One region of the Microbulbifer sp. ABE4_465 genome, then DNA from elsewhere that is predicted to be linked to it. Evidence: predicted binding sites of a transcription regulator. Region 1 holds the regulator's gene; the other holds the start of a gene.
What was found. The regulator sigma-54, encoded in region 1, starts transcription at its own class of promoters, with help from an activator protein. The targets are predictions, from matches to a motif close to TGGCACANNNNTTGCNNT.

Region 1 (15,888 bases):
ACCATGCGGACATCTTCGAGGATCTTGCTGCCATTCAGAAGCAGTTCCACCATCTGGTGCGCACCGTGCCCGCCAGTGGGCTGGTCATCGCCGCCCGGGAAGATGCGGTATCCCAGGTGCTGGAAGCCGGCTGCTGGAGTGAAGTGCAGCGCTTTGATGTCGAACACGCCGATGGTGTGCGCCTGGGGGACTGGTGCGCAGTGAACGTGTCGGCGGACGGTGGACACTTCGACGTGCAGCTGGAGGGCACCACCGTGGCCAGGGTGCAGTGGGAGCAAACCGGACTGCACAGTGTGAAGAACGGACTTGCGGTCATCGCTGCCGCGCGCCATGTGGGCGTCGAGCCGGCCACCGCCGCGGAGGCGCTGGGTCAGTTTGGCGGAGTGAAGCGGCGTATGGAGTGTCTGGGGGAGATCCAGGGTATCCGGGTCTACGACGATTTCGCCCACCACCCCACAGCGATTGAAACCACCCTCAATGGCCTGCGGGCGAAGGTCGGCAGTGAAAAAGTCATTGCGCTGATTGAACCGCGCTCCAATACCATGCGTATGGGACACCATCAGAATCAACTGGCCCGAGCCTGCTCGGGGGCGGACCTGGTGCTCTGGTACCAGCCCGAAGGGATGAACTGGTCCCTGGATGAGGTGGTTCACCATTCCACCGTACCGGCAAAGGTTCTCCACAGCATCGACGCTGCGGTAGAATCCGTGCTCGAACTGTCTGGCCCCGGCAGCCACATCATTGTGATGAGCAACGGTGGCTTCGGCGGTGTACACCAGCGATTGCTCCACGCGCTGGAGCAGAGATACGGCAAATAGCCCCGCGCGGGGGCGGAAACGGATACTTCTTTGGCTGAGCCCACTTTTCCCAAAACAGTAACCCTGGCGATCACCGGTGCCTCCGGCGCCCAGTACGGTCTGCGCCTGCTGCAGTGCCTGCTGGTGGCGCGAGTGCGGGTGTGGCTGCTGCTGTCCGATGCGGCGCGCATCGTGATTGATACGGAAACCGACGTTTCCCTGCCGGAAGAAGGTCGCACAGAAGATTTTCTGCGCGAACTGTATGCTGCGGAAGCAGGGCAGTTAACCCTGTTCGGCAAGCGCGACTGGTTTTCTCCGGTCGCGTCCGGCACCGGCGCCGCAAGCAGTCTGGTGATTTGCCCGGCCAGCGGCGGCACCCTGTCTGCCATTGCCACGGGTGCGTCCAATAATCTGATTGAGCGCGCAGCGGATGTGGCCCTGAAAGAGCGCCGGCAGTTGATTCTGGTTCCTCGGGAAGCGCCGTATTCAGAAATTCACCTGGAAAACATGCTGAAGCTCACCCGCATGGGAGCGGTCATTCTGCCGGCCAGCCCGGGTTTTTATCAGAAGCCGCAAACCGTGGAGGATCTGGTGGACTTTGTGGTGGCCAGAATCCTGAGTCAGTTACACATCGAACAAACCCTGTTGCCCCCCTGGGGCAACTGCTGAGAGCCCTGCGCTATGCAAAAGACCGTCACCATCCATTACTGCGTGCAGTGCAACTGGATGCTGCGTGCCACCTGGATGACCCAGGAGCTGCTGTACACCTTCGCCGAAGATCTGGACCAGGTTGCACTGAAGCCGGGCAGTGGGGGTGTGTTCGAAATTCACGTAGGCGACCAGCTGATCTGGGAGCGTAAACGCGATGGCGGCTTTCCCGGGCCGAAAGAACTGAAACAGAAAGTGCGGGACGTCCTGTTTCCCGAGCGCGACCTCGGTCACGTGGACAAGTAAACAGACATTTAGACGACTCTCGAATATTCGGCAACGCGCACAATGGAAACAACACGCGCTGCCTGATTCCGATCAGAACAAAGCGAATTGATTATGCTGTTGGGCTTGAAGACCTGGTACGAAAAATTGGTTCTCGGACATCCGAAAACCGTTCTGACACTGGTGGCACTGTTCACCATCGCCGCTGCGGCCGGCCTGCCGAAATTCAAACTGGATGCCTCGGCAGATTCCCTGACGCTGGAAACCGACGACTCACTGGACTTTTTCCGCGAAATTTCCGAACGCTACAACTCCGGTGACTTTTTGGTAGTTACCTATCGCTACAACAACGGTGATCTGTTCAGCGATGAATCCCTCGCTACCATGCGTCGCCTGCAGGACGAGCTTGCCATGGTGGACGGTGTCACCGGGGTTCAGTCGATCCTCAACGTGCCGCTGTTGTACAGTCCCAAGCTTTCCATCACCGAGGTAGCAGGCGGTATCCGCACCCTGTCGAGCCCCGGTATTGACAAGAGCCTGGCCCGTAAAGAATTCCTTGAAAGTCCGATTTACAAAGAACTGATATTGAGCCCCGATGGTGAGACCACCGCCATGATGCTCAACCTGGAACTGGACAGGGAAGGACTCGACCTGGTGCGCGAGCGCGATGCGCTGCGTCGCCTGCGCAATGAGCAGGGTCTGGATGCGGAACAGGCAAGCCGCCTGGAAGCGGTGAGTGCAGAATACCTGAAACACCGCACCGCCCAGGAAACCGCCGCGCGGGATCGCGTCGACGAGGTGCGGCAGATCCTCGCCCATTACGACGACAACGCCGAGCTGTTCCTCGGCGGTCTCACCATGATCACCTCGGATATGATCGCGTTTATCCAGAGTGACCTGATGGTATTCGGCGCCGGTATTCTGATTTTCATCGTGGTCACCCTGCTGCTGATATTTCGCCAGCCGCGCTGGGTACTGCTGCCGCTGATTACCTGTGTGACCACCGCGGTGATGATGCTGGGGCTGCTTTCCTGGCTCGACTGGCGTATGACCGTGATCTCCGCCAACTTTGTCGCCCTGCTGCTGATCATCACATTGGCCATCACCATCCACCTGGCGGTGCGCTATCGCGAGTATTTCTCCGAGCACCCGGAGTGGGATCGCTTCCAGCTGGCGTCTGCCACCGTCGCGTTTATGGCCAAACCCTGCCTGTACACCGGCCTCACCACTATGGTCGCGTTTATCTCCCTGGTCGTGAGCGGAATTCGCCCGGTGATCGACTTCGGTTGGATGATGACCATTGGGGTGACCATGGCACTGGTGCTGTCATTCCTGATTATTCCCGCCAGCCTGATGCTGCTGAAAAAGCGCGACGGCGGCCAGGGCGCGGACAACTCTCACGCATTTACCCAGGTGTTTTCCCGCTTTGCGGAGAACCACAAAGGTATCGTGCTCGGTGTTGCAGTGGTGGCGGCGATAATCAGCGCCGTGGGTATCTCCCGACTGAAAGTGGAAAACCGCTTTATCGATTACTTTGACGATTCCACCGAGATTCACCAGGGCATGCTGGTCATTGATCAGCGCCTCGGCGGCACCATCAGCCTGGATGTGGTTCTCAGCAAACCGGAAGACACCGCACCGGCTTTTGAGGGAGCGGATGCTGGGGAAGAAGATCCGTTCGGCGCTGACTTCGGCGGCGATGAGATTGCTGGCGACGGCGCGGAAGGGGAGGCAGATCCGTTTGCCGCCGAAGACCCCTTCGCTGCGGACGATCCTTTTGCCGCGGATGTCGGCGAGAGCCAGGCCCCGGACGCCTACTGGTTTACCGTAGCCGGCCTCAACCAGATCGAGCAATTGCACGACTTCCTTGAAGCGCAGCCGGAAATCGGCAAGGTGCAGTCCCTCGCCACCCTGTACAAAGTGGCCCAGGACCTGAACGACGGCGGCCTCAACGACTTCGAGCTGGCCGTTGCCCGCCAGAGCCTGCCGGACGAAATCAATCAGGTACTGATTAACCCCTACTGGTCGCCGCAAGAGCAGCAGGCGCGCATCACCATGCGCGTGATGGAAACCGACCCCAACCTGCGCCGGGATGAACTGATCCAGCGTATCTACGCCTATGCAGAGAATGAAATGGGCATCGCCCCGGAAAACATCCGCCAGACCGGCATGCTGGTGCTGTACAACAACATGCTGCAGAGCCTGTTCAAATCCCAGATCCTCACATTGGGCGCCGTCTTCGCCGGCATCCTGCTGATGTTCCTGGTGCTGTTCCGGTCACTGCCCATCGCGATTATCGCCCTGGTGCCGAATATGCTCGCCGCCTGCGTGGTCCTCGGCGGTATGGGCCTGGCAAACATCCCGCTGGACATGATGACCATCACCATCGCCGCCATCACCGTCGGCATCGGCGTCGACCACGCCATCCACTACCTGTACCGGTTCCGCGAAGAATTCGCCAAAGACGGCGACTACATCGCCACCATGCACCGCAGCCACGCCACCATTGGCCGCGCCATGTTCTACACCGCCATAACGATTATCGCCGGCTTCTCGATACTGGCACTGTCCAAATTCGTGCCCTCGATTTACTTCGGATTGCTGACCGCACTGGCCATGTCGGCGGCCCTGCTGGGCTCACTTACACTGCTGCCATTGCTGCTGGTCTTGTTCAAGCCGCTGAAGAATCCAGCGGAGGGGAATGAGCCGGGAAAGCCGCTAACGGCTGAAACCTGCCCGGGTTGAAGTCGGGATAGAGAAGTTGGGAATCGCTTAATCGCAGCTGAAGTTCGAATCGAAGGCACGCTGCCGGGGAAGGGTTTTCAGGAGCGTCGCAAACAGGACGTTTGCGCCGCAACGCCCAAGGAAGGGTTTACAGTGGTCCTGAAAACCCTTCCCCGGTGGCTTGCCGCCACCGGGCGCGAAAAGAAGGTGCGAATTGAGCTTTGACGTCCCGCTCAGTCCACCTGCATAAAAAAGTCCCGCAAGTAGCGAAACAGTTTTCGCTGGTTGGTTGGGGCTTTTTTATTGGCAATCTCTTTATTGGACTCGCGAATCAGCGTGCGCAATTGCTGGATATCCACACCGGGGAACGCATCAAAAAATGCACTCTGGCCTTCCTTGCCCTCGGTCAGCAAGCGCTCCCTCCACTCCTCCGCCATCCGGTCAAAGCGCAAATGGTGGTGGTCCTGCTCCTTGTGCTTCTCCAGCACCGCCTCAATCGCCTCCACATCCGCCTTGCGCATCAACTTACCAATGTACTGAAGCTGGCGCCGCCGCGCCTCCCGCGACTTGATCCGGTGAAAGGTCGCAATCCCTTCCTCAAGCGTCGCATCCATCGGCACCTCCGCCAACTTTGCCGCATTCAGCTCCGTCAGTTTTTTGCCGAGCGCCTGCAGCTCGTGCATCTCCTCCTTTATTTGAGTTTTGCTTTTCGGAAGGTCCTCATCAAACTCATCGTACGGATTGTTTTCATCAGAATTGTGCATAGAAAATCTCGAGATCTGAATTCAACCAATAATTGCAGTACCCGGTAAGCCGGGTACCCAATCATCAGGCAAAAAATATTGTTGCCAGTCCAAGGAAAGACATAAAGCCCACCACATCCGTCACCGTCGTCAGTGCCACACCACCAGCCAGCGCCGGATCGATCCGCATTGCCCGCAGCGCCACCGGCAGAATTGCCCCCGCCAGCGCCGCCGTAATCAGATTGATGACCATGGCCGCAATGATAATCCAGGCGATACGCGGATCCCCAAACCAGAGTGCCGCAATGACTCCCATTACCGCCGACCACAGGATCGCGTTTAACGCACCGCTACCCAGCTCTCGCGACAACAGCCAGCCCAGGTTGCTGCGGCCCACCTGGCCCAGTGCCATACCGCGAATGACCACCGTCAGTGTCTGGCTGCCGGCAACTCCGCCCATACTCGCCACAATTGGCATCAGAACCGCCAGCGCCACCACCTTGTCGATGGTGCCCTGAAACAGATTGATCACCCAGGACGCGAGCAGTGCGGTGAGCAGGTTGATGCCCAGCCAGATGGCGCGGCGCGGCGCCGTGCGCCTGACCGTGGCAAAGGTGTCCTCCTCCTCGTCGAGACCCGCCAGGCTCATCAGCGAGTGATCCGCGTCCTCGCGGATCACATCCACCACGTCATCAATGGTGATGCGGCCCAACAGGTGACGCTCCTCATCGACAACCGGCGCGGTAATCCAGTCGTACTTGGCGAAAAGTCGCGCCACTTCATCGTCCGGCATATCCGCGGGAATCGGCTCGATATCGGTCACCATAATCTCGCGCACGGTAACCGACGGGTCAGTGGTCAGCAGCTTGGTCAGCGGCAGCAGGCCGATAAAACGGTCCTTGCGGTTGACGACAAAGATGTTATCGGTGGATTCCGGCAGCTGCTCGTGGCGGCGCAGGTAACGCAGTACCACATCCAGGTGCAGGTTCGGGCGCACGGAGACAATCTCCGTATCCATCAGGCCGCCGGCGGTTTCCTCATCGTAAGAGAGGACGCTCTCTACCCGCTGGCGGTCGCGCTCGCTCATCGCCGACAGCACTTCCGCCATCACCCGATCTGGCAGTTGTTGCAGGATGTCCGCCACATCGTCCGCATCGAGCCCTTCCATCACCGCCACCATTTCCTCGGTGTCCATGGTGGAGAGAATCTGGCTCTGTACCTCGTCCGGGAGTTCCTGCAGCACCTCACCCTCGATCTGGCGATCGATCAGTTTCCACAGCACCTGACGAATGCGCGGTGGGGAGCTTTCCAGTAGCTGGGCGATGCTGGGGGGGGAGAGGGATGCCAGCATGCGCTGGACTTCGCGCCCGGTACCGCTATCCAGTGCCGCGTACAGCTCACCGAGCTGGTTTTGGGCGCGGAAATTGATGTCGGCGTTGACGGGTTTGGGCACAGACGGTCCTGGTGTTCGGTGGAGGGGCGGGTGCCGGCATTATAGTGCTAAACCGGGAGTTGGCAGCTTGTTTGTCTTTCCGGCTATCTGTTCAGTCCACTGTGCTGGGCTCTATTCACCCTCACCGAAGCGATCATTGATCAGTGCGCAAATAGCTTCGTGGGCAGCGTCCTCATCGCGCCCGGCCACTTCGAGTTCGAGCTCTACACCCTTGCCGGCGGCCAGTAACATCAAAGCCATCACGCTCTTACCGTCCACGGCTTTTCCCTGGCAGTGCACTTTCACATCGGAGGAAAAGCGCGCACTGGTCTGGGCAAATTTGCTGGCCGCGCGCGCGTGAAGTCCGAGTTTATTGATGATGGTGATACGACTTTTCTGCATTGGCGATGATCTTTCCGTGCGGTTTTTTACCGTCGAGCAGTCTGGCGAGAGGCTCAACCGTGGTTTTTCTGTTGTTCCCGATGGCGGATCTGAATGTTTTCAAATGTACTGGCAAAGTGCTTGGCCAGTTGTTCCACCATGTATACCGAGCGGTGGCGGCCACCGGTGCAGCCGATGGACACCGAGGTATAGCTGCGGTTGCTCTGCTGGTATGAGGGCAGCCAGCGCTCCAGAAATGCGGTGATATCCCGCTGCATGTCCTGGGTTTCCTGGTGTGAGCGGAGGAAGTCCGCTACTTCCGGGTCCATCCCGGTTTTTTCTCGCAGCTCCGCTACCCAGTACGGATTGGGCAGGCAGCGCAGGTCAAACACCAGGTCTGCGTCTACCGGCACGCCGTGCTTAAAGCCGAAAGACTGGAATAGCACCGCCATACCCGGTGAGTCTTTGCCGACCACCCGGGTTTTAATCTGGTCGCGCAGTTGGTGCAGGCTAAGGCTGCTGGTATCGATCACCAGGTCGGCCATGGAGGCCAGTGGCGCCAGGATTTCTTTCTCCCGGTTGAGGGCTTCCAACAGGTGGGTTCGGCTGTCGCTCAGGGGGTGCTTGCGTCGGGTCTCGCTGAAGCGTTGAACCAGCACCGGAGAGCGTGCATCCAGATAGACAACGTCGCATTCAACACCGCTCTCGCGCAGGTCATGAATGACCTGGGGTGCCTGGCGCACATCCTGCCACAGGTTGCGGGCGTCGATGCCCAGGGCAAGTTGGGTGTTTTCATGGTGGCCCGGAGCAGTCTGTGGTGATTGCTCGCTTACCCGGCGTACCAATTCTGGCAGCAGGCTCGCGGGCAGGTTATCGATGCAGTTGAAGCCTACGTCTTCCAGTAGCTGCAGGGCAGAACTTTTTCCTGAGCCGGAACGGCCGCTGATGATGACCAATCGCATTGCACTCGCGCTCCTTGCCAATTGAGCAGGCCCTAATTATTCGCCGGGCCAGTATAAAGCAGTCACCCCGATCCGCGGGGTCGAAAGCTGCGCCATTGAGCGCTAGCTCAATAAAAATCAGGCCGCCGCTGCGCTGTTAATGGCCAGTGCGTAGAGGTCATCGCTGGTAGTGGCCTGGCGCAGCTTTTCACGTACACGGCTGTCACTGAACAGGGCGGCAATTTCCGCCAGGGTATCCAGGTGCTCCTGGTCGGAATCCTCCGGTACCAGCAGGGCGAAAAGCAGATCCACCGGCTGACGGTCGATGGCGTCAAAATCTACAGCTGGAGAGGTGGTGCAAAGGACACCGATGGGCTTCTCACAGCCAGGCAGACGGCAGTGTGGAATGGCGACACCTTCACCAATGCCGGTAGAACCCAGGCGCTCCCGGGCTACCAGCTGGTTGAACACTGTGTCGGTGTCCAGGTCGGGGTATAGTTCGGAGATCGCCTGGGCGATATTGAGCAACAGCTTTTTCTTGCTACTCCCCGCCAGGTGGCAAAGGCTCAGGCGGGGAGAGAGTAATGCTTCCAATGTCATAACGTGCAGATGATCTAGCGGTGCGAATCAACCGTTGACTCGTAATGATGGAGCCTAGCGGTGACCGCGTAACTTCTCTTTGTGTTTCAACAGCTGTCGGTCGAGTTTGTCGGTCAGCGAATCAATCGCCGCGTACATATCCTCTGACTCCGAATCGGCAAAAATATCCTTGTTGCCGCTCACGTGAATCCGCGCTTCGGCTTTCTGGACTAGTTTGTCGACGGACAGGGTGACCTGGGTTGTGGTGATCAGGTCATTGTGGCGGGAGAGCTTGTCCAGTTTGGTCAGGCAGTAATCGCGAATGGCCGGAGTAACGTCTACATGGTGGCCACTGATATTGATCTGCATGGATTTCTCCTCATCGAGTACAACACAATCTGGCTGCACCCCCGCACAGGGCGGCAACCCTACTAGGAAGTGCGTCAGAATGGAAGGATACACTCGCTGTCAGGCTATTGGTTGCCCAGAAAATAGCCGCCGAGGCCAAGTGTAGGTGGAATTGGGGGGAAGGCACGACGGGTTTGGGTAAAAGTGTGACCCTGCGGCCTACACCAGTCGCTTTCTTTCGCTTGAGGAGGGGATGCCCATGGACTCCCGGTATTTCGCTACAGTGCGTCGCGCCACCTTGATCCCCTGGGCGTCGAGCTCCTGGGTGATCTTGTTGTCAGACAGCGGTTTGCGCGGCTGCTCGCCATCGATCAGCTTGCGGATCAGCGCCCGGATGGCAGTGGAGGAAGCATCTTCTCCGGAGTCGGTGCTGACATGGCTGGAGAAAAAGTACTTGAGTTCGAATACGCCGCGAGGCGTGAGCATGTACTTCTGGGTGGTGACCCGGGAAATAGTGGACTCGTGCATGCCGATGGTTTCGGCAATATTCGCCAGCACCATGGGTTTCATGGCTTCCGGCCCCTGCTCGAAAAATCCCTGCTGCTTTTCCACAATGCTGCTGGCGACCTTGAGGAGCGTTTCGTGGCGGCTTTGCAGGCTTTTCAGGAACCAGCGCGCTTCCTGCAGGTTGTCGCGCAGATAGTTGTTTTCACTGGAGTTGTCTGCACGCTTGATCATTGCCGCGTAGGCGTCATTGATGCGCAGCTTGGGCGTGGTTTCCGGGTTTAGTTCCACGACCCAGCGGTCTTGCTTGCGGCTGACGATGACGTCGGGCACCACATACTGGGGCTCCTCGCCACCGAAGGCCTCACCGGGGTAGGGCGTGAGCGTCTGGATCAGCCGCATGACATCGCCCAGTTGCGCTTCGCTGAGGCGGGTGCGGCGGCTCAATTGGCGAAAGTCCCGTTTTCCCAGCAGGTCCAGGTGCTGGCTCACCACGGCTACGGCCTGAGAAAGCCAGGGGGTTTGGTCCGGCAGCTGGCGCAGTTGCAGCAGCAGGCTTTCGCGCAGATCGCGCGCGCCACAGCCCGCCGGCTCCAGCTGCTGGATGGTCTTCAATACGGCCATGACCTCATCGACGTCCAGCTCCATGGACTCCGCCAGCTCTTCAATGGGGGTACCCAGGAAGCCGTTGGGAGCGATGGCGTCGATCAGCGTTTCGCCGATCAGCTTGTCTTCGATAGAGAGTGGGGTGAGGTTGAGTTGCCACTGCAGGTGATCCTGCAGGCTTTCCGAGGCCGCGCTGCGCTGCTCGAGCGCGAAATCTTCGCCCTCGCCGCCACTGTGGCTGCCGCTTGAATAGATGTCGTCCCAGCGCGTATCTACCGGCAGGTCATCTGGAATATCGTTGGTCCAGTCGCCGTCTGCGGAGGACTCGGCCTGGGTTTCCGCGGCTCGCTCAGAGGCTTCTTCCTTGCGCTCTGCGGGAGTGTTCTGGTCCTGGAGTGATTCTCCGGCGTGCTCGTCGAAGTCCGACTCCAGCAGCGGGTTGCTGTCCAGGGCGGATTGAATTTCCTGTTGCAGGTCCAGCGTCGACAGCTGCAGCAGGCGGATGGCCTGTTGCAGCTGTGGCGTCATTGTCAGCTGAGTGCCGAGTTTTAACTGGAGTGACTGCTTCATAGGGGTGTGCCGGCAGAAAAATCTGGCGTGAATCCGCTGCGGAGAATTTTATGTTTCCGGCGGCGGGGTAAAGCTCATTTCATGCAGACTACCCCGGGGCGGGGCGGAAGACAAGAGGGCGGTTAAGCAATAAGTGTGCCGAAAAAATGATGGCATTTGGTCACAGCTTAAATCCTGTGACCAATGTCTTCGAGTTGGCGTGAAATAGGGAGGTCTTTCCCTCTGTGAACTAGATGGTGAACTCGTGTCCTAAGTAGACGTCTTTCACCTGTTTGTTTTCGGCCACGTCGCGGGGGTCGCCAGAGGCGATAATGTGGCCTTCGCTGACGATAAACGCGGTCTCACAGATGTCCAGGGTCTCGCGAACGTTGTGGTCGGTGATCAGAACGCCGATTCCGCGGTCTTTCAAGTGGCGGATGATCTGCTTGATATCGTTGACGGAAATGGGATCGACACCGGCGAATGGCTCGTCCAGCAATACGAATGCGGGGTTGGTTGCCAGGGCGCGGGCAATCTCCACTCGCCGCCGCTCACCACCTGATAGGGCCATACCCAGGCTTTCGCGGATATGGGTGATGTGGAACTCTTCCAGGAGGGCTTCCAGCTGCTCCTTGCGCTGGGCATTGTTCAGGTCTTTGCGAGTCTGCAGGATCGCGAGGATATTGTCCTGCACCGAGAGGCGGCGGAAAACGGAGGCTTCCTGGGGCAGGTAACCAATGCCTTTGCGCGCGCGGCCATGCATGGACAGGCCGGTGATATCTTCATCGTCGATCAATACCTGGCCAGCATCCGCCTGCACCAGACCGGCGATCATATAGAAGCAGGTGGTTTTACCCGCGCCGTTGGGTCCCAGCAGGCCGACGACCTGGCCGCTGGATACGCTCACGGAGACATCCTGAACGACTTTGCGCTTTTTGTACTGCTTGGCGAGATGGAGCGCCTTGAGCGTTGGCATTATTCAATTCCGGCTGGGGCGGCACCTGGCCGCACTCAATAAATCTGCGTGTTGCGTTGGCGGTAATGGCTCAATGCCGTTACTCGCTAAAGTCTCATTACTGTCCGTCGGTGTCCCCGGACTGCCCTTCGGGCTTCCAGATCATTTCCACGCGCTTTTTCTCTGACTGGCCGCGGGCCTTCATCTGCTCACTGTTCAGGTCGTAATCGATGCGTTCGGCGGTCAGGGTGTTGCCGTCGCGGTCGACAAACGCCTCTCCGGTAAGTTGCAGGGCGTCATTGGCCACCAGGAATTCGATGCGCGCAGCGCGGGCCTTGACCGGCGTGGTGCTTTCTTCGACCTGTTGCTGGAAGTGCGCTGGCGTGCCGGTGGCGATGACCTTGTTGATCTCTCCCTTGCTGTTGCCGTGCACTTCAACCCGGTCGGCACGAATCTGCAGGGAGCCCTGGCTGATTACAACATTGCCGCTGTAGACCGACAGGTTCTTGCTGCGGTTCGCTTCCAGGTTGTCTGCAGAAACCTTGACCGGCTGCTGGCGGTCGTCGGGCAAGGCGACGGCCTGGATGCCGGGCAGTGCGCAGGCGAGTGCCAGTGCCAAAGTGGTCAGGCGGCGGCGTAAGTCAGCGAAGTTCATAGCGGCTTTCCACATCGGACAGTATTTCTACCTTGTCTTTTTTTAGATCGGCGCGCAGGCCCTTGCCGGTGGTGAGGTTGAGGCCATCGGTGATGGTAACAACTTTGTCCGTTTCGGCGAATTCCTCGCGGGGTTTGATGACAATTTTCGGCGTGCGCAGCGTAATGCCGGGTTGGGGCAGCTCCATAACCGAGACATCGCCCTCCAGAACCACCTTTTGCCCGTTGTCATAAGCCACGCCGGTACGGGACTCCGTGCGCCACTTGGTGTCATCGCCCTGGTAAAACATCATCCGCGGCTCGGTAAGGTCAGCTCGGTCGCGGCGGGCAAACTGGAAAAAAGTAATACGTTTGGCGTCTACTTCGTAGGCCAGGTCGCCCTCGACCCCGTAATGCCGTGTGCGCGCATCGCGAATGATCAGATCGGCAGCGCGGTTGTACTCTTGCTGAGTTGGGCGCTTGCCCAGCAGTTGTTCGGGCGGACTTTCGGTGAACCATAGCCCGAGGGAGATCAGTGCAACTACGATCACCAGGGGAAGCCAGGTGCGCATCCGATATTTCTTCCTTTTTCCTGTGTCAGGTTTTAACGCAATTCAATTACTGCGCTATATAAGGAGCCAGCGCTGCGTCGAAGGTTCCCTGGGCACGCATAATGCGATCGCAAACCTCTCGCACCGCGCCCAGGCCGCCGCTGCGTTCGGTGGTGAACAGGGCGCGTTCCTGTACCGGTGAAGCCGCGTTGGGAACCGCGATCGGGCAGCCCACGCGGGTCATCAGTTGCAGATCAGGATAGTCGTCGCCGACATAGGCGATGTGTTCCAGATCGTATGGCTCGCCCGCGAAAAGCTCGAGAAAGGCGCTGTATTTGTCTTCACGGCCCTGAATCAGGCGGGTGATACCCAGGTCGTGCGCACGTTTTTCAACCAGGGCGCTGCGCCGGCCGGTGATGATAGCAACCGCGACGCCAGACTGCTGCAGCATTTTAATACCGTGGCCGTCCAGGGTGTGGAAGGTTTTCTGCTCGTTGCCCTGGTTGTCGAAGTACAGGCGGCCATCGGTGAGCACTCCGTCCACGTCGAGAATCAGGTGACGTACTTTGCTCAGCTTTTCCCGAATCTGTTGCTCGCTGGCGTGTGAATGACTCACGTGGTGTTCCTTTAGGTTGTGTGGTCCTGGTTACGGCGCGGGCGGTTGTGCTCAGATGACGCCGGCCCGCAGTATGTCGTGCATATGCAGCAGACCTATCGGGTGGTGCTCGGGGTCTTCCACAACCAGTGCGGTGATTTTGTTGTCTTCCATAATGCGCAGGGCTTCTGCGGCCAGAGTGTGCGCGCTAACTGTTTTCGGGCGGCGGCTCATCACCTGCTCCATTGTGGCGGTATCCATCTCCAGCTTCTGGTCGATCACCCGGCGCAGGTCGCCGTCGGTAAACACGCCGAGCAGGTGTCCGCTGCCGTCGACCACAGTGGTCATGCCGAAGCCCTTGCTGGTCATTTCAAGGAGTGCCTTCGACAGTGGTGTTGCCGGCGATACCTGCGGCAATTCTTCGCCGGCGTGCATTACGTCTTCGACCTTGAGCAGTAATTGGCGGCCGAGGGCGCCCCCCGGGTGCGAGAAGGCGAAATCTTCCGCGGTAAAGCCGCGGGCTTCCAGCAGGGCGACCGCGAGAGCATCCCCCATGACCAGGGTAACGGTGGTCGATGAAGTAGGTGCCAGGTTTAGCGGGCAGGCCTCGGTATCCACCGCAATATCCAGATTGACGTCGGCGGACTGGGCCAGAGGGGAGTCCGGCTTACCGGTCATGCTGACTAGCGGAATACCCAGCCTTTTCAGCAGCGGCAGCAGGGTCAGAACTTCCGCAGAGGAGCCCGAGTTGGAGATGGCGATTACCAGGTCCTGGCGGGTAATCATGCCGAGATCGCCGTGACTGGCCTCTCCGGGGTGAACGAAGAAGCTCGGTGTGCCTGTGCTGGCCAAAGTAGCTGCGATCTTGCGGCCAATATGGCCGGACTTGCCCATGCCGGACACAATCACGCGCCCAGGGCAGGCGAGGATCAGCTCGCAAGCCCTGTGAAAATCATCGCCGATACGGGATTCCAGTGCCGCCACTGCGGCAGTTTCCATGGAGATGGTGCGGCGTCCGGCCTGGATAATCAGATCTTTACCCATCGTATGTCTCGCTTTTACTCCGCAGCTTTGGCTCGCGTGCAGCCACTTGCAAGGAGGATAGAGGTGCTAACCTATCTATATTGGTCCAAAAAACGGCGCCTCGAGGCAAAGTGATCCAATGCCGCTTGTCCGGAGGGCCGCCATGGTATAGTTTGCCGCCGCTATTGTCAGCTGTGGAGGCCGGGCGAAGTGACCGTTGTCCTTTCCGCAACCGCCAGCATGATTTTTTCGGCGACTCACGACACTTTTTGACACTGTGGGTATCCAAGGGACGAATTGCCAATGGGAGATAATCTGTGAGCGCACTCACCTCTAGTTTCACCTCAATTTATAGTGCCGGGCAAACCCGGGGCTCTGCGGCAGTCCAAGTGGCGCGCAAGCTCGGGTTGTGGATGGCAGCCGTAATGCTTTGCGTGCTGGCTCCGCTTGCTTCAGCAGCGCAAAACCCCTATTCGCTCATTGAGGGGGTTTCCGGGCAGTTGCTGAACGTAATCCGCACGGAAGGCAAGAACCTGAATTCAAATCCTCAGCGTTACTACTCCGCTGTCGATCGCGTGCTTGAGCCCGTAGTGGATTTCAATTTTATCGCGCGCGGTGTGATGGGGGGGCATGCCAAGCAGGCGACGCCAGCGCAGCGAGCGAAGTTTGCCAGTACTTTCCGGCGCGACCTGGTGGCAACCTTTGCCCGCGGCGTGGCGACCTTTGGCAATCTGGATGTCAAAGTAATCAATCCCGGCTCCGCCCCGAGCGGGAATCGCGTCAACGTATTGCAGGAAGTGCGTAGTAAGGAAGGTTTGACCAAAGTTTCCTACACTCTGGTGCGCAATCGCAGTGGTCAGTGGAAACTGATCAACGTGATCCTGAACGGTGTTAATCTGGGCAAAACCTTCCGCGGACAATTTTCTCAGGCCATGCAGGCTAATAATGGCGATATCGACAAAGTGATCGCTGGCTGGTCTGCGGCGGACAAAGTTGCCGGCAATTGATCGGCATGAGAGATTCGAACGAAAATTTGTGCGCCGGTGCGCAGCGACGGTGATGCGGCTGCGCAGCGGTGGCGATTCCAGTACACTTGCGCGCTCTTTTTTAGCCGATAAGTAGTCCTACCTATGCAACCAGATCAGATCAAGTCCCTGATTGAAGGGCAAATTCCTGGAAGTCAGGTTGAAGTGGCCTTCGAAGGCAGTCACCTGCAGCTCACCGTTATCAGCGATGCGTTCAACGGTCTCAGCCGCCTGAAGAAGCAGCAGCTGGTGTACGGCGCGCTATCCGACAAAATTGCCGATGGCACCCTGCACGCGGTGCAGATGAAAACCCTGACTCCGGAAGAAGTCGGCCAGTAACGCCCAGCCTTGCTCTGCAGTACTACGCTGTGGTGGTCGAGATTTTTGTACCGCTTGGAAACCAGACCGAATGGATAAACTGATTATCGAAGGGGGCAGCCCCATTTCCGGAACCCTGAAAATTTCCGGAGCCAAGAATTCCGCACTGCCGATTCTGGCGGCGGCGCTGTTGGCGGACGGCCCTGTGCAGATCCACAACCTGCCGCACCTCAACGATATCACTACCATGA
Region 2 (15,888 bases), on a different contig from region 1:
GTGTACTTCGTAGATGCGGAGGGCAAGGAATCCACCATCAGCGAGCGCCAGCGAGTGGCGGAGGCGCGCAAGCTGGAGGCGCAGATCCGTCAACTGTGTGGCTAGGCACCGCCTGTGCGGTTGTCCAGATCGCGCACTACCATGGAAGGCTATCGCATTTCCGCTGGGCAGCCCCTAAAATCGCCTCCCCCCGTACCCCACCCCATACTCCACCGATAGTCAGCGAGGCACACATCATGTCGGATCAGTTGGAACGCTTTATCTTCTCCAAGCACGATATCCGTGGTCAGCTGGTCACGCTTACCGATGCCTACCGGGAAGTACTGACGCAAAACCAGCTGCCGCTGCCGGTACAGAAACTATTGGGCGAATTCCTCGCCGCTTCCTGCCTGCTCGCCACCACGCTCAAGTTCGAAGGCATGCTGATGCTGCAGGCCCGCGGCGAGGGCGATGTGCCCCTACTGGTGGCCGAGTGTACCCATCAAAGTGACGTGCGCGGCCTGGCGCGTGTGGCCGACGGTGCCGAGATCAAGGAAGGCGCCACCCTGCGCGAGCTGGTGGGCAACCGCGGTGCGCTGGTGATTACCGTGGATCCGCAGGACGGCGAGCGCTACCAGGGCATTGTGCCGCTGGAGAAGGATACCCTCGCAGAGTGCCTGGAGGACTACTTTACCCAGTCCGAACAACTGCAAACCCGCTTCTGGATCGAGTCCAGTGCCGATACGGTGGGCGGGATCATGCTGCAGGTACTGCCGGGAAACAACGCGGCGACTGCCGTGGAGAATGAAGATGCCTGGGAGACCGGGGTGCAGCTGGCTTCGACGGTCACCGCCGAGGAGCTGCACAACCTGCCCCATGACGAGCTGCTGTTCCGCCTGTTCCACCAGATGGAGCCGGCGAGCCTGGGCACGGCGAATATCCGCTTCAAGTGCAGCTGCTCTGCGGAGCGCAGTGCGCGGGCGCTTATTGCGATGGGACCGGAGGATGTCTACCAGTTGCTGGAAGAGCAGGGCGGCGAGATTACCGCGGACTGCCAGTTCTGCAATCAGACCTACCGCTTCGATCGCGACAAGGTCGAAGAGCTGTTTAACGCCCCGCCACATACTCTGCACTGAATCTAAAACGCGCCAAACGGCGCGTTTTTTGTGCCCGCCGGTCCAGCCAAACGGCAACCGTCTCGGATAATCCGACTGTAGTAAAAACTACAGAACACCCAATATTCCCCAAAATTATGAAGTAAAAAAACTACATCATAATTTTGAATAAATTTCCGCGAAAAAATTCCCATATAACCCCATTTTTGCTCAAACTTTATACACACATTCCTGTGATCGGGATTTGAAGTTTGTAATAATGCGCGCGCCAGCAGCCTGGGGCGCCAGTTTTATCGCGGTTCCATCTCGCATCTGTTTAGCAACTCCGGGCGGCACCCCCTACTATTTATTTCAGTGATACAACTTTCATGGGTAATAAGCGAATGGCACAGCAAAACGAGTCGGTGCAGGCGTTCTCCAACCTTTCCGCGGCACAACTGGTCGAACAGGCGCTGCAGCGCGGTGAAGGTCACCTCACTCACACCGGTGCACTTCTGGCGGTAACCGGCGCGCGCACCGGTCGTTCTCCTGCGGACCGTTTCGTGGTGGAAGAACCGTCCACCGCCGACAGCATCGAATGGGGCAACGTAAACCGTCCTTTCCCCGCGGAAAAATTCGACGCTCTGTGGAGCCGCGTTGAAGATTTCGTGGCCAGCCACGACCGCTTCGAGCAGCAACTGCACGTGGGCCAGGATGAAGACCACTATATCCCCGTGAAAGTCACTACCCAGACCGCCTGGCATAACCTGTTCGGTCGCAACATGTTTATCCGCGCAGAAAAGTACAACCCCAAGGGCAAGGAAGAGTGGCGCATCCTGCACGCGGCCAACTTCGAGTGTGACCCGTCCCGCGACGGCACCAACTCCGAGGGCTGCGTGATCATCAACTTTGCCCAGCGCAAGGTGCTGCTGGCGGGCATGCGCTACGCCGGTGAGATGAAGAAGGCCATGTTCTCTGTGCAGAACTTCCTGTTGCCGGAAAAAGACGTGATGCCGATGCACTGCGCGGCCAACGTGGGCAAAGAGGGCGATGTGTGCCTGTTCTTCGGCCTGTCTGGCACCGGCAAGACCACCCTGTCTGCGGACCCGGATCGCTATCTGATCGGCGATGACGAGCACGGCTGGGCCAAGGGCGGCGTGTTCAATATGGAAGGCGGCTGCTACGCCAAGACCATCAATCTGAGCCAGAAGAACGAACCGGTGATCTGGGATGCCATCCGCTTCGGTGCCATCGTGGAAAACGTGGTAACCGATGACGCCGGCGTACCGGACTACGATGACACCAGCCTCACCGAGAATGGCCGCTGCTCCTACCCGCTGGAGCACGTGGAAATGCGCCAGCTGGAAAACCGCGCTGGCGAGCCGAAAAATGTGATCTTCCTGACCTGCGATGTCACCGGCGTTCTGCCACCGGTTTCCGTCCTGTCCAAGGAAGCGGCCGCTTACCATTTCCTGTCCGGCTACACCGCCCGCGTGGGCTCCACCGAGCTGGGCGCGGAAGCGGGCATCCACCCGACCTTCTCCACTTGCTTCGGCGCACCGTTTATGCCGCGTGCACCGCGCGAATACGCGGACCTGCTGATGAAGCGCATCGAGGACTTCGGCTCCAAGGTGTACCTGGTCAATACCGGCTGGACTGGCGGCTCTGGCGGCTCTTCTCAACATCAGGGCAAGCGCTTCCCGATCCCGGTTACCCGCGCGGTGGTTGCGGCGATCCAGAGCGGCGCGTTAGAAGGCGCCCAGACCGAGAAGCTGGACACCATGAACCTGGAAATCCCCACCGAAGTACCGGGTGTGGATAAGTCCTACCTGAATCCGCGCAACGCCTGGGCGGATCAGGATGCCTACGACGCGGCCGCCAAAAAACTGGCCGGCCTGTTTGCCGAGAACATCGAGAAGTTCGCGGTAAGCGACAGCATCAAAGGCGCCGGCCCCAAGGCATAACTGCCGGCCAGAGTGTTTGATCCACGGCGGTGTCGCGACCGCCCCCCAGTAAAAGGCGATCTTCGGATCGCCTTTTTTTGTGCCTGACATACCGATACCAGCAGCCTGAGTAGAGACGGCTATAGTCAATAAAGGATCAGTTTTTACGGGCGAGCGGCTAGCGCACATGCCATCGGGCAATCCATTTTCCAAGGCAAAACGTCAGTACGATCATCTGCCACCGGACCAGCAAACCAACTGGTGGGTAGTGGCGGGGGTTGTCGGCTTGCTGCTGGTGCTGCTAGTGGCGCTGTGGTTGTATCTGCAGTACAAGGCCGCAGAAAAGCCCTACTACGAACTCAAGGGCTATCGGGTCGCCACCCACGCTACTCTCAATCAGTTTCTGCGCCAGGGGCGCAACCGGCGTGAATTCGGGAAGCTGGCACGCTTCCTCAAACAGGCGGGCGTCGCCGACGCCACAGAGCCCGAAAACCTGTTGCGCCAGGGTTCTGATTGGCTGGATATCAACGAGCCTCCCTTCGCTATTCCACCCGAGGAATACTGGCCGAATATGGTCGCCACCCTGAAGCTGATCCGCGACGAACTGGTGCCCGCCATCGGTCCGGTGGACATTGTCTCCGCCTTTCGCAGCGATGAATACAACCGCAAGGCGGGTGGCTCCAAGAAAAGTAAGCACAAGACATTTTGCGGGGTGGACCTGGTGCCGCAATCAAATATCAGCCGCAAGGAATTGATTGAGGAGCTGCGCAGCCTGCACGCTCGTCTCGGACCCAAAAGCCATATGGGCCTCGGGATATACAGTGGTGTGCGATTTCACGTGGACACCTGCGGTTTCCGCCGCTGGTGATTATTTAATACCTTTGTCTGTTTAGTAGTAAGTCGATTCTATGGATATCAAAGAAAGTGAAGACCACGAATTTATTGACATCCATATCGAGCGACGGCGGGTCATATGGATTGTCGCACTGGTTCTCGCTGCTTCACTGGTGCTGGTAGTGCTCACGGTTGAAAAGGTAAAGCAGCTGGCCGAGCGCATCGTCTCTCCGGTCGCCCATATCGAGCCGGAACCCGTCGACCCGGACGTCCCGCTGATCTACCGCATCAAAGGGTATACCGCAGCAACTCCGCTGGCGTTTGAGAAATTTCTCGACGAGGGGGACAACCGCGCGAAGTTTGAAAAGCTCGAACGCTTTCTGGAAATCAACCACGTAAATGAAGTGGTGCCGCCGTTTGAACTGATGCGCCAGGGCACCGACTGGCAAGAGATCGACGAGCCCCCCTTTGCCATTCCTCCGGAGGACACCTGGGAGACCATGGTGGATACCCTCAAGGTCTTAAAGGAATACATCATTCCGGCCATTGGCCCGGTTATCGTGCTGTCCGGCTGGCGCACCGCCGGTTACAACGCCAAGGCAGGCGGCGCGCGCACCAGTAAACATATGCACTTCTGTGGACTCGACATGATCCCGGAGGACGAATACACCCGTAAACAGCTGCTACCCAAATTGCGCCGTATTCACAAAAAGTACGGCCGCAAGTGGAACATGGGGTTGGGTATCTACAGCGGCATCCGCTTCCATGTGGATACCTGCGGCTATCGACGCTGGTAACCGCTGGCAAAGCGCCAGTCTATCTGTTTTCATTGCGCCTAGATTCTTTTGATAACAAGAAAGCAGGGACTCCCAGGTGCAGGAAAGACTGGAAAGACGCTCGTTCATATTTACCCTGGCGATGGTCACCGTGGCCTTTGCCTTTCTGCTCAAGCCATTTTTTACCGCCATCTTCTGGGCCTGTGCGGTCGCGCTGATTTTTCATCCGCTGTACCGCTATCTGCTGAACCGCTTTCCCAAGTGGCCCAACCTCACCGCTTTGACCACGCTGATCCTGTGCATCGTGGTGGTGGTGATTCCGGTGCTGCTGGTGGCCAGTTCGTTTATCAGTGAAGTAGCCGCCCTGTATCAGAAGGTCCAGTCCGGTGAAGTCAATCTCGGCGCCAAAGTAGAACAGGTACGCCAGGCGTTTCCCGGTGTCAACGCCGCCCTCGAGCGCTTCGGGCTGGATTTCGATGGATTGAAAGAGCGCCTGCTGGGCGGGCTGATGACCGCCGGCAGCCTGATCGCCAAAAACGCGCTTGCGCTGGGTCAGAACACCCTCAATTTTTTCGTCAGCCTCGGCCTGATGCTGTACCTCACCTTCTTCCTGATCCGCGACGGCAACTCACTGGTGGCGCTGCTGATTCGCGCCCTGCCACTGGGTGACGAACGTGAAAAACTGCTGCTGGCAAAATTCGCCGAAGTGACCCGCGCCACCATCAAGGGCAACCTGGTAGTGGCGGTAACTCAGGGCACTCTGGGCGGTCTGATTTTCTGGGTGCTCGGGCTGCCTGCGCCGCTGCTGTGGGGGGTGGTAATGACGGTGCTGTCACTGCTGCCGGCAGTGGGTGCCGCAATCATCTGGTTCCCCGCCGCGCTGTACCTCTACGCCACCGGTGATTCCGTCAAGGCAACGGTGCTGATGATCTACGGTGTCGCGGTAATCAGCCTGGTAGACAACATTTTGCGCCCGATCCTGGTAGGCCGCGACACCAAGTTACCGGACTATATTGTGCTGTTTTCCACCGTTGGCGGCCTGTTGATGTTTGGCATTAGCGGCTTTGCGATCGGGCCTCTGTTGGCCGCGCTGTTTATGGCGTTCTGGGAAATCTTTATGCGGGAGTTTATTGCCGAAGATGAGCCCTTGCTGCCTCCGGACGACGAGTCTGCACTGACACTGGATGAGCCGCAAAACCTCAGCGACAAACCAACCGGTTAGTCAGCGCAGGGCCTCCGACGCGCGCAGGATATCCCGCATTTCCGCCATGGGAGTCTGGTCGACGATGATCACTCCCTCCAGCGCGCGGTCCAGATCGGCAATTAAAAGAATCACGGTGCCGAAGGTCAGCCCCAGAGTCACCGCCAGCTGCACCGAGCCGCTGCGGCTGACGCCAAACTGGAAGCCAATCGCCAGCATCGCCAACCCGGTCAGAAAGTAGAGTGCCAGCCAGATGGGGCCGGGAATCCGATACTCCATCCCGATAACCACGCGTGCGTTGTGCGCATTAATGATATCGGTCACCGGATCTACAAACTGCCGCAAATACGCGCCCTGGTAACCCTCTGCCACGTGCGCCCGCACCTGCGCCCACAGCGCCTCGTGAATCACCACACTCCTGTCCAGCACCTTCTGCGGTACCCCCTCCCGTTTCGGGTCGAAGTACCGCAGCGTGGCGTATTCCAATAGCAAGTCCTGTGTTGCGCGCGCCGCCTGAGGCTTGAGAAAGTCGGCGTGCAGATACGCGGTGTGAATCGCATTGACCTCATCCAACAGTAACGCTTTGCGCTTGTTGTAACGGTCCGCGGTCATATTGAAGGTAAATGCGAGTAGAAAGGCCAGAAGCCCCAGTGTTGCGGTAACGGCACTGCCAATGGAAGGCTCTTTATCAGAACCCAACCGTCGGATATATCGCCGCCCCAGCGCCAGCCCCAGCCATAGGGCAGCGATCACCCAGAACACGGTAAAGAAGTAAACCGCTGGCAGAGGTATGGCGTGGAAGAAGTTGTCGGCTAACATCGGCTGACCCCAGAACTTTCACTAAGTCTGGTCCAGAATGCCATCGCCGACCATGGAGGGAATGCGGGCGCCGCCGGTGGCGCCCGGTCGCATCACGCTTTTTTGACGAACTCCGACTTGAGCTTCATGGGCCCGATACCATCGATTTTGCAGTCGATATCGTGATCGCCCTCCACCAGGCGAATGTTTTTTACTTTGGTACCCACTTTTACCACCGCGGACGAGCCCTTCACTTTCAGGTCCTTGATCACGGTAATGGTGTCGCCATCTGCCAGCGGATTGCCGTTGGCGTCCTTGATATTCAGCCCCTCCTCTTCCACTGGATCACCAGCGCTCCATTCGTGGCCACACTCGGGGCAAACGAACAGGTCGCGGTCTTCATAGGTATACGCGGATTGGCACTGGGGACAATTGGGCAGTTCACTCATGGTTCTGGACACTTAATGGTGGCAGCGGTGATAGGTTTGGCGGCACCCCTGGCTGGGCGCTGTCGCCGGGAATCAGAACCAAGTATAACCAAAACGGGCACCTAGTGGCGCCAGTTATAACCATTTTTCTATGAATGCTCAGTCGTCAGCCCCGTTCATACCCAATTCCTTGAGCTTTCGGGTCAGGGTATTGCGCCCCCAGCCCAACAGTTCCGCGGCATCGCGCTTGCGACCGGCGGTATGCTTTAGGGCGATTTCGATCAGTGCACGCTCGAACGCGGGAACCGCTTCGCTGAGGATCTCCCGCTGACCGGTAGCCAGCGCCTGATCCGCCCACAATCGCAGGGCTTTCTGCCAGTCCTGGGGTGCTTCGCTGGTGGCGCCCTGCTGGTGAAGCTCGGGCGGCAGATCGTCGATGTGCACTTCGCGGCCGGAAGCCATGACGGTGATCCAGCGGCAGGTGTTTTCAAGCTGGCGCACGTTGCCGGGCCAATCCAGACCAGACAGATATTCTTCGGTTTCTTTGGTAAGAATTTTGGGCTCGACGCCCAGATCTTTGGCGGCGCTGTTGAAGAAGAATCGCACCAGGCGCGGGATGTCTTCGCGGCGATCTGCCAGGCGAGGGATGTGAATACGGATGACGTTGAGGCGGTGGAACAGGTCTTCGCGGAATTTGTGTTCTTCTACCAGGCGCTCCAGGTCCTGGTGGGTAGCGGCAATAATGCGGACATCGACTTTAACCGGGGTGTGGCCGCCCACCCGATAAAACTCCCCGTCTGCAAGCACCCTCAGCAGACGGGTCTGCGTCTCCGCGGGCATATCCCCGATTTCATCCAGAAATAGAGTACCGCCGTTGGCCTGCTCGAAACGGCCGGCGCGTTGAGCGCTGGCGCCGGTGAACGCGCCTTTTTCGTGACCGAACAGCTCGGACTCCATCAGGTCCCTGGGAATGGCGGCCATGTTCAGGGCAATAAACGGCTGGTTTTTACGCGGACTGTGGTTGTGCAGCGCCGCTGCGACCAGTTCTTTACCGGTACCAGATTCGCCATTAATCAACACCGTAATATTGGAGTGCGACAGGCGACCGATCGCCCGGAATACCTCCTGCATCGCCGGCGCTTCACCGATGATTTCCTTGTTGCCGGTGCCGTTCTCGATTACTACCGGCTCTTCCGGCTGCTGCTCGTTGGCCAGCGCCAGAGCTCGGCGGGTAACCGCCACCGCTTCATCGACGTCGAATGGCTTGGGCAGATATTCAAAGGCACCACCCTGGTAGGCGGCGACCGCACTGTCGAGATCCGAGTGTGCGGTCATGATGATGATGGGCAGCGACGGGCGTTCCGCCTGAAAACGCTGGAGTAGCTTAAAGCCATCGGAGCCGGGCATGCGAATATCGCTGATCACCACATCCGGTGATTCACTGTAGAAATCGTCCAGGGCGCGATCGCCGTTCTCATAACAGGTGGTATCGATCCCGGCGCGGGATAGCGCGCGCTCCAGTACCCAGCGGATGGAGCGGTCGTCATCAATGATCCAAACGCGATTGTTCATAGTAATTTTCCGGCCTGCGTTTTAATTCAACTCGTTCTTTCGGTCTTCAACCTGCCCTGGTAAAAACGTCGCGGCTAGTCCGTGGCCAGCGGCAGATAAATCTGGAATTCGGTCTGTCCCGGCTGGCTCTCACATTTAATGAGCCCCCGGTGTTGGTTAATGATGTGCTGGGAAATAGAAAGTCCCAGTCCGGACCCTTCTGCTCGTCCGGAAATCATCGGATAAAAAATCCGCTCACGGATGTCTTCCGGAATCCCCGGGCCGTTGTCGACGATGTCGATTCGGCACACCAGCGAGCAGTGGCGGCGGCCAATGGTGAACTGGCGCTGCACCCGCGTGCGAATGGTCAGACTGCCCTCCGCCAGGCCAATATTTTCTTCGATGGCTTGCATGGCGTTGCGCGCGATATTCAATACCGCCTGGATCAATTGCTCGCTGTCTGCCGGAATATCCGGTATCGAGGGATCGTAATCCCGCTGGATAATCAGCTCGCCACTGCACTCGGCTTCCACCAATTGCGCGACGCGCTCGGTGATGGTGTGCACGTTCACCGGCTCCAGCCTTACTGGAATCCTTGGCCCCAACATGCGGTCCACCAGATTACGCAGCCGATCGGCTTCTTCGATGATGATCTGGGTGTACTCCCCAAGCCCTTCATCATCCAGCTCACTCAGCTCTCTTTGCAGTAACTGTGCCGCTCCGCGAATACCACCGAGGGGATTTTTGACTTCGTGCGCCATGCCACGCACCAGATTGCGGGTGGTCTCCTGCGCAGAGATCAGTGCATCCTCGCGCGCAATGCGCAGCAGGCGGTCCATCGACTGTACTTCCAGCAACAGCAGCCCCAATTCGGTAAGCGGGGTTACCGAGTAGTCGACGGTGCACTCTTCCAGGTTGTGCAAAAACCACAGGGCGCGACGCACGGTGTATTTCTCACCACTGGCCAGTGACGAGCGCAGCGCCTGCAGGGCCGCGGGGTTTTCCCGTACCACCTCCTCGAGGGGCTGGCCACAGGCGCGGGCGCTGGACGCCGCCACCAGGTCTTCCGCGGCGGAGTTCAGATAGCAGAGGGACAGGTTTTCATCGAGCACCAAAACGGCCGAGGTGAGGTTGTCCAACAGCAGGCGCAACTGGCGGTCATTGAGCATTCGCGGTTCCGAAGTAATTCACAAGTCCGGTTCGCTTAATGGCAGTGCAAGAAGCAAACCAAAATGGCGCAAAAAATCGGGCCCATATGAAGATTTACGAGCCACTGGCGGCTGCAGCCAATATCGATCGCACCATTATTGTGCGCAGAGCAAAAAATGGCCAGCGCCGAAGCACATTGTGGGGCGTGGGTACGGGCGAGTGAGTCAGTGCGGGGCGCAACTGCAAACCGAGAACAAACCGAGAAAGAATGAAGCCCCCGCTGCGGACGCTGGCGAGGGCTGTGTCGGAGGGGCAGGTATTGTGCCTGCCTCAGCGCGGCTGGGGCTTGATTGGCTTCGCCACTCCGGGGGCCTGCGGCAAGCGCGGCATCTGTGGGGCCTGCTCGGCGGGGAAGTCCGGCACCTGACCGCCGGGGCGCTTAACGTGTACCTGGATGGTCTGGGACTGCGCCAGGGGCTCGCCGCTGGCACCGAGCAATACTGCCTGGATGGTGTGAGTGCCGCGTTCCAGCGCCGATATATCCAGGCTGGTACCGGAGGAGCTGCCGGACCAGCGCTGGCCATCAATGACCGCAAAAAACTGATATCCGTCCCGCGGCACCGGGTTCAGCGCCACTTCGAGCACAATAAAGCGCTGCCCCGGGGGAATAGTCGCATCGTTGGCTGGGCTGACAATGGCAAAATTCACCGGCCCCAGTTCGGCGCGCTCACGCTCTGCTTCACTGCGCGGCGACAGTTTGCGCGTGGGGAGACCCTCCCCGGGGGTGGCCGGCTGGACATTGATAGGGCCGATTTCCACTTTTTCGGCCTTTTCTCCAGCGGGAGGGTTGTCGCTGAATGTCACGCGCCCATCGGGGCCGACAATCTTGTAGACGGCGCTACCGGAGGAATTCCCCTGGGCGGCGGATTTGTCGTCACTGTGCTCCTGGGCCAAACCCGGCATTGCCAGTAGTGCAAGCCAGAGTATGGACAACTGCGCGGTGGATCTGATCATGGGCGCTCCCGCAATCTTCTTTGCAACATTCCGTTCTCTAAAGGCTAGTGTACTCGCGAACGATATAACCGCATAAATACTCCAGCCATATACCACCGAGTTCGGCGCATAAAAAAAGCCCACACCTGTCGGTATGGGCTTCTCGTCATCTTTGCACCTTCTCATCGGCCCTTCAAAAGAACCGGCGGGGGCGCAGAGATGATACCTGCTAATTGGCAGGACTTACATTAGCAAGAGTAGTAAAGCTCGAACTCAACCGGGTGCGTGGTCATCTGCAGACGCTGTACTTCTTCTTTCTTCAGTTCGATGTAGGCGTCGATGGCGTCGTCAGTGAATACACCACCTTCGGTCAGGAAGGCGCGGTCCTGATCCAGTGCTTCCAGGGCCTGATCCAGGCTGGCAGCAACGGTCGGGTACTCGGCCAGCTCTTCCGCCGGCAGGTCGTACAGGTCTTTGTCTGCAGCGTCGCCAGGGTGGATCTTGTTCTTCACGCCGTCGAGGCCAGCCATCAGCAGTGCAGCGAAGGCCAGGTACGGGTTGGCGGTCGGATCCGGGAAGCGGGTCTCGATACGCTTGCCTTTCGGGCTCGGCACGAACGGGATACGGATGGACGCAGAGCGGTTACGCGCGGAGTAGGCCAGGATTACCGGCGCTTCGAAGCCCGGAACCAGACGCTTGTAGGAGTTGGTAGACGCGTTACAGATCGCGTTCAGGGCGCGTGCGTGCTTGATGATACCGCCGATGTAGAACAGGGCAGTTTCAGACAGGCCAGCGTAGGCGTCGCCCGCGAACTGGTTTACGCCGTCCTTGCTGAAGGACTGGTGTACGTGCATACCGGAACCGTTGTCACCTACCAGCGGCTTGGGCATGAAGGTGGCGGTTTTGCCGTAAGCGTGCGCTACGTTGTGTACCGCGTACTTCAGGATCTGAACTTCGTCAGCCTTTTTGGTCAGGGTGTTGGCGCCAACGCCGATTTCACACTGGCCAGCGGTGCCCACTTCGTGGTGGTGTACTTCGATCTCCAGGCCCATGGCTTCCATGGCGGAACACATGGCGGCACGGATGTCGTGCAGGGAGTCGACCGGCGGAACCGGGAAGTAGCCGCCCTTAACGCCCGGGCGGTGACCCATGTTGCCTTCTGCGAAAGAGGCGCCGGAAGACCAGGCCGCTTCTTCAGAGTTGATTTTGTAGAAGGCGCCGCCCATTTCGGCACCCCAGGTGATGTCGTCGAATACGAAGAACTCGGGCTCCGGGCCCATCAGCACGGTGTCGCCCAGACCGGTGGACTTCAGGTATTCCTCGGCGCGCAGTGCGATGGAACGCGGGTCGCGCTCGTAGCCCTGACCGGTGATCGGGTCAACGATGTTACAGCGAATGATCACGGTCGCTTCGTCGGTGAACGGGTCAATGAACGAAGTTTCGTCATCCGGCATCAGGATCATGTCGGATTCGTTGATGCCCTTCCAGCCAGCGATGGAAGAACCATCGAACATCTTGCCTTCTTCGAAGAACTCACCGTCAACTTCCTTAGACGGAATGGAAACGTGTTGTTCCTTACCTTTGGTATCGGTGAAGCGCAGGTCTACCCATTTGGCTTCGCTCTCTTTGATCAGGTCGAGCGTCTTTGACATTACAGTCCTCCAAGAATGAAAAGTTATGTTCGCGCCGATTCGCTTTATCTTGTGGCAACAGTAAAAGCAAAGAGTGTGCCAAATTGGGGCAAACCGGTAACAAAGTGATTCGGGTCGTAAGAAATGGCCACCCGGGGGAGCAATCGGGTGCAAAACAACCAAACCCCACGGCTTTTTGAGCGCCAGCACTCCCTCTCGGATCACGATAGTCCCAATATTGGTGCTCTCAAACCTCTATTTGCACTATTTTGGGGCCGAAAGGTCACAGTAGGCACCAACTTGGTGCCACAAGCAAATTCCTGATAGCGAGTTTATAATTCGCCACCTTTTCCGGGAAGCCGACAAACGGGCTCCTGGCCTCCAATTCAACCGCGGTTCCGGCACACGTCTATGCACTTCGTCGTCAAGTTTTTCCCAGAGATCACCATCAAGAGCAACCCCGTGCGCAAGCGCATGTCGCGCCAGCTCGCCGATAACCTGCGCAAGCTGATGCGCCAGCTGGATGACCGTATCAAGGTGCAGAAAGACTGGGAGAAAATCGATGTGATCGCGCCAGATGCAGTATCCCACCTTTCCGACCGTATCGAAGAGGTACTGGCGCACACCCCGGGCATCGCCAACTTTGCCCGGGTACAACAGTTTCCCCTCGGTGATCTGGACGATATCTACCAGAAGACACTGGCCATCTGGGGACCACAGCTCGCGGGTAAAACCTTCTGCGTGCGGGTAAAGCGCACCGGCAAGCACGACTTCCAGTCCCTCGACGTGGAACAGTATGTGGGCGGCGGCCTGAACACTAATACCCAAGCCGCCGGGGTAAAACTGAAAAACCCGGATATCACCGTCAAGCTGGAAGTCCGCCACGACAAGCTGAACGTGATCGAGGAGCTGCACCAGGGCCTCGGCGGCTTCCCGCTGGGCACACAGGACCCGGTGATATCGCTGGTGTCCGGTGGCTTTGACTCCACCGTGGCCAGCTACCTCACCATCAAGCGAGGTATCCGTACTCACTTTCTGTTCTTCAACCTGGGCGGGCGCCAGCATGAACTGGGGGTAAAAGAAGTCGCCTTCTACCTGTGGGACAAATACGGCGCCTCTCACCGGGTAAAATTTATCACCATTCCGTTCGATGAAGTGGTCGCAGAAATCCTGGAACAGGTGGACGACTCCTATATGGGTGTGACGCTCAAGCGCATGATGTTGCGCGCGGGCTCCATCATTGCCAAGGAGCTGGAAGTGGATGCACTGGTCACCGGTGAAGCCATCGCCCAGGTATCCAGCCAGACCCTGAAAAACCTGTCGGTGATCGACAGCGTCACCGATACCCTGGTACTTCGCCCGCTAATCACCTCGGACAAGACCGACATCATCCGCACCGCGCGCGAGATCGGCACCGAGGAATTTGCCGCAAATATGCCGGAATACTGCGGCGTGATCTCGGTAAAACCCACCACCCGCGCAAAAATGGAAAAGATCGAACACGAGGAAACCCGCTTCGACTTCACCGTCCTCGACCGCGCCATCGGCAACCGGGTGATGCAGAATATCGATCAGGTGATGGACGACCTCGGCGAGGATGCACCGCCGGTGGATATTTTCAGCGAGCCCGGCGATGCCATCATCATCGACATCCGCCATCCCACCGAAGAAGAAGTGAACCCGTTGGAGCTGGAAAATGCAGAAGTGGAAACCATCCCCTTCTATCGTCTCAGCACCGCCTTCCAGAAACTGGATAAGGAAAAGCAGTACCTGTTGTACTGCGCGCGCGGGGTAATGAGCCAGTTACATGCTTCGCATCTGCTGGATGAGGGTTATCGGAATGTGGGGGTTTTTCGGCCGCAGAAGCTCAAGAAGTAGGTCGTGCATATTCCAAACGCAAAAAATGCGCCACTTGAAAGACCGCTCCCTACAACAACCAGGCACATACAATCACAAACTGCTGCAGACAAACAATTCACCCTGCCTCAATTTATTTTGTCAGCTGTTTCTTTCTAATGCTGCATAGAGTCGTGCACTATTAGCTTAGATAAAAACCAGAGGGAATTGACATGCCACAAGCACGACCGCAGTACTATATAAATCCATTTTTGCAAAATATTGATAACGTTCTTGCAACGAGTCTCACCAAATACAGGTTGAAAACCAATTGCACAACTGTAGATACCACAGCGTGGCACTGTCTTAACAACGTGGAGAGGGAGGCAACAGTCCTGATCAGTGGGCACGGTGCGCAAGCTGGCTTTAACCAACCTGTCAGTGGAATTAGCAATGGCCTGCGTGGTGAGCAACGGATTTATTGCAGCCCCGCTCAGCTCGCAAACTGGCTGCATAGTTTCTGGGCCCTGCCTGTATCTCACGTGAAAATTCGCTTGCTGGGATGTGAACTGAACCATGTCGCTCAACAGTTGGCGATAGAACTCGGTCATTTGGGTTATGTAGACATTGTGGTGGGAGGGTATATTGACTCTGTGATATATGATGGATTCGACGCGCAAACCGGTCGGGGCTCTGCATACTCTTTGGTTGACCTAAACACTGATAAAAAACTTTTTCACAAATCTGCGCTAGCGGCAGCAGGAGTAGAGCGGTTAGAGTGGTACAACGCAAAAGGTAAAAAAGTGACCAAACCCTTTTTCGATAAAAGATTCACCGTATAGAGTTTTCAACAATACCCGGCCTAGTGACCTCGTAAACAGGAGGCCTGTACAGCCCCCATGGTTTATTTTCCTTTACGCCTCACAGTGCAGGGCATGTATACCGCCCTTACATATAATGCAAAAAGGACTAAAGATGTTCAGCCACATCATGCTCGGCGCCAACGATATCCAGGAATCCAAAGCCTTTTACGATGCCATCCTCGGCGAGCTCGGCTACAAGCCCGGTGTTATCGATCAAAAAGGCCGCTGCTTTTACTTCACCGACACCGGGGTATTTGCGATTACCAAACCCATCGACGGCCAACCGGCGAGCTGTGGCAATGGCAGTACCATCGGCTTTGCGGTGGAGAGCCCGGAACAGGCCGACCGCTGGCACGCAACCGGTCTCGCCAACGGCGGCGCTCCCTGCGAGGACCCGCCCGGGGTACGTGAGGGCGGCGGCTTGAAGCTGTATCTGGCCTACCTGCGTGACCCGGCGGGCAACAAAATCTGTGCGATGCGCCGCCTGTAAAGTCTGAATTCCACGGATAAGTGCACCGGTTTACCCGCTTCAAACCGCCTTTCCAGCCGGGCCAGGGCCCGGCAGCCCTCAAAACCGCACAAATTTCCGCCAATCCGACTCCCAATTGCCACACTTCACCTCTATAATGCGCGCGCTTTGGCCGGATAGCCGCTGTTTTACCTCTCAGCCCAGCCCCCGCCTGACCTAATTCTCTGGTGCGACCCACTGGTCGCACCCAATCACGCATTACGCCCAGAGGCCCCCAGTGATAGACAATCTTCGCAATATCGCGATCATCGCCCACGTTGACCACGGCAAGACCACCCTGGTG

Region 2: the regulator sigma-54 is predicted to act here: its motif matches at 9,817-9,834, upstream of glnL (nitrogen regulation protein NR(II)).

The regions. Positions count from the first base shown of each region.
Region 1 covers NZ_JBSWXV010000003.1:215,500-231,387, forward strand. Annotated here, with positions in the region: gene mpl (UDP-N-acetylmuramate:L-alanyl-gamma-D-glutamyl-meso-diaminopimelate ligase) at 1-818, shown strand, start outside; gene ACXAG1_RS07915 (flavin prenyltransferase UbiX) at 849-1,466, shown strand; gene ACXAG1_RS07920 (Rdx family protein) at 1,479-1,751, shown strand; gene ACXAG1_RS07925 (efflux RND transporter permease subunit) at 1,845-4,475, shown strand; gene yjgA (ribosome biogenesis factor YjgA) at 4,688-5,218, opposite strand; gene mgtE (magnesium transporter) at 5,283-6,626, opposite strand; gene ACXAG1_RS07940 (HPr family phosphocarrier protein) at 6,762-7,031, opposite strand; gene rapZ (RNase adapter RapZ) at 7,085-7,972, opposite strand; gene ptsN (PTS IIA-like nitrogen regulatory protein PtsN) at 8,090-8,551, opposite strand; gene hpf (ribosome hibernation-promoting factor, HPF/YfiA family) at 8,606-8,899, opposite strand; gene ACXAG1_RS07960 (RNA polymerase factor sigma-54) at 9,098-10,558, opposite strand; gene lptB (LPS export ABC transporter ATP-binding protein) at 10,788-11,513, opposite strand; gene lptA (lipopolysaccharide transport periplasmic protein LptA) at 11,611-12,147, opposite strand; gene lptC (LPS export ABC transporter periplasmic protein LptC) at 12,134-12,697, opposite strand; gene ACXAG1_RS07980 (KdsC family phosphatase) at 12,744-13,292, opposite strand; gene ACXAG1_RS07985 (KpsF/GutQ family sugar-phosphate isomerase) at 13,344-14,315, opposite strand; gene ACXAG1_RS07990 (MlaC/ttg2D family ABC transporter substrate-binding protein) at 14,708-15,301, shown strand; gene ACXAG1_RS07995 (BolA family protein) at 15,425-15,658, shown strand; gene murA (UDP-N-acetylglucosamine 1-carboxyvinyltransferase) at 15,729-15,888, shown strand, end outside.
Region 2 covers NZ_JBSWXV010000008.1:2,141-18,028, forward strand. Annotated here, with positions in the region: gene ACXAG1_RS12920 (DUF4124 domain-containing protein) at 1-105, shown strand, start outside; gene hslO (Hsp33 family molecular chaperone HslO) at 237-1,115, shown strand; gene ACXAG1_RS12930 (phosphoenolpyruvate carboxykinase) at 1,478-3,037, shown strand; gene ACXAG1_RS12935 (D-Ala-D-Ala carboxypeptidase family metallohydrolase) at 3,204-3,884, shown strand; gene ACXAG1_RS12940 (D-Ala-D-Ala carboxypeptidase family metallohydrolase) at 3,925-4,647, shown strand; gene ACXAG1_RS12945 (AI-2E family transporter) at 4,724-5,848, shown strand; gene ACXAG1_RS12950 (bestrophin-like domain) at 5,849-6,646, opposite strand; gene ACXAG1_RS12955 (zinc ribbon domain-containing protein YjdM) at 6,739-7,074, opposite strand; gene glnG (nitrogen regulation protein NR(I)) at 7,213-8,631, opposite strand; gene glnL (nitrogen regulation protein NR(II)) at 8,700-9,773, opposite strand; gene ACXAG1_RS12970 (DUF4124 domain-containing protein) at 10,084-10,767, opposite strand; gene glnA (glutamate--ammonia ligase) at 10,995-12,398, opposite strand; gene thiI (tRNA uracil 4-sulfurtransferase ThiI) at 12,789-14,255, shown strand; gene ACXAG1_RS12985 (hypothetical protein) at 14,447-15,055, shown strand; gene ACXAG1_RS12990 (VOC family protein) at 15,189-15,566, shown strand; gene typA (translational GTPase TypA) at 15,823-15,888, shown strand, end outside.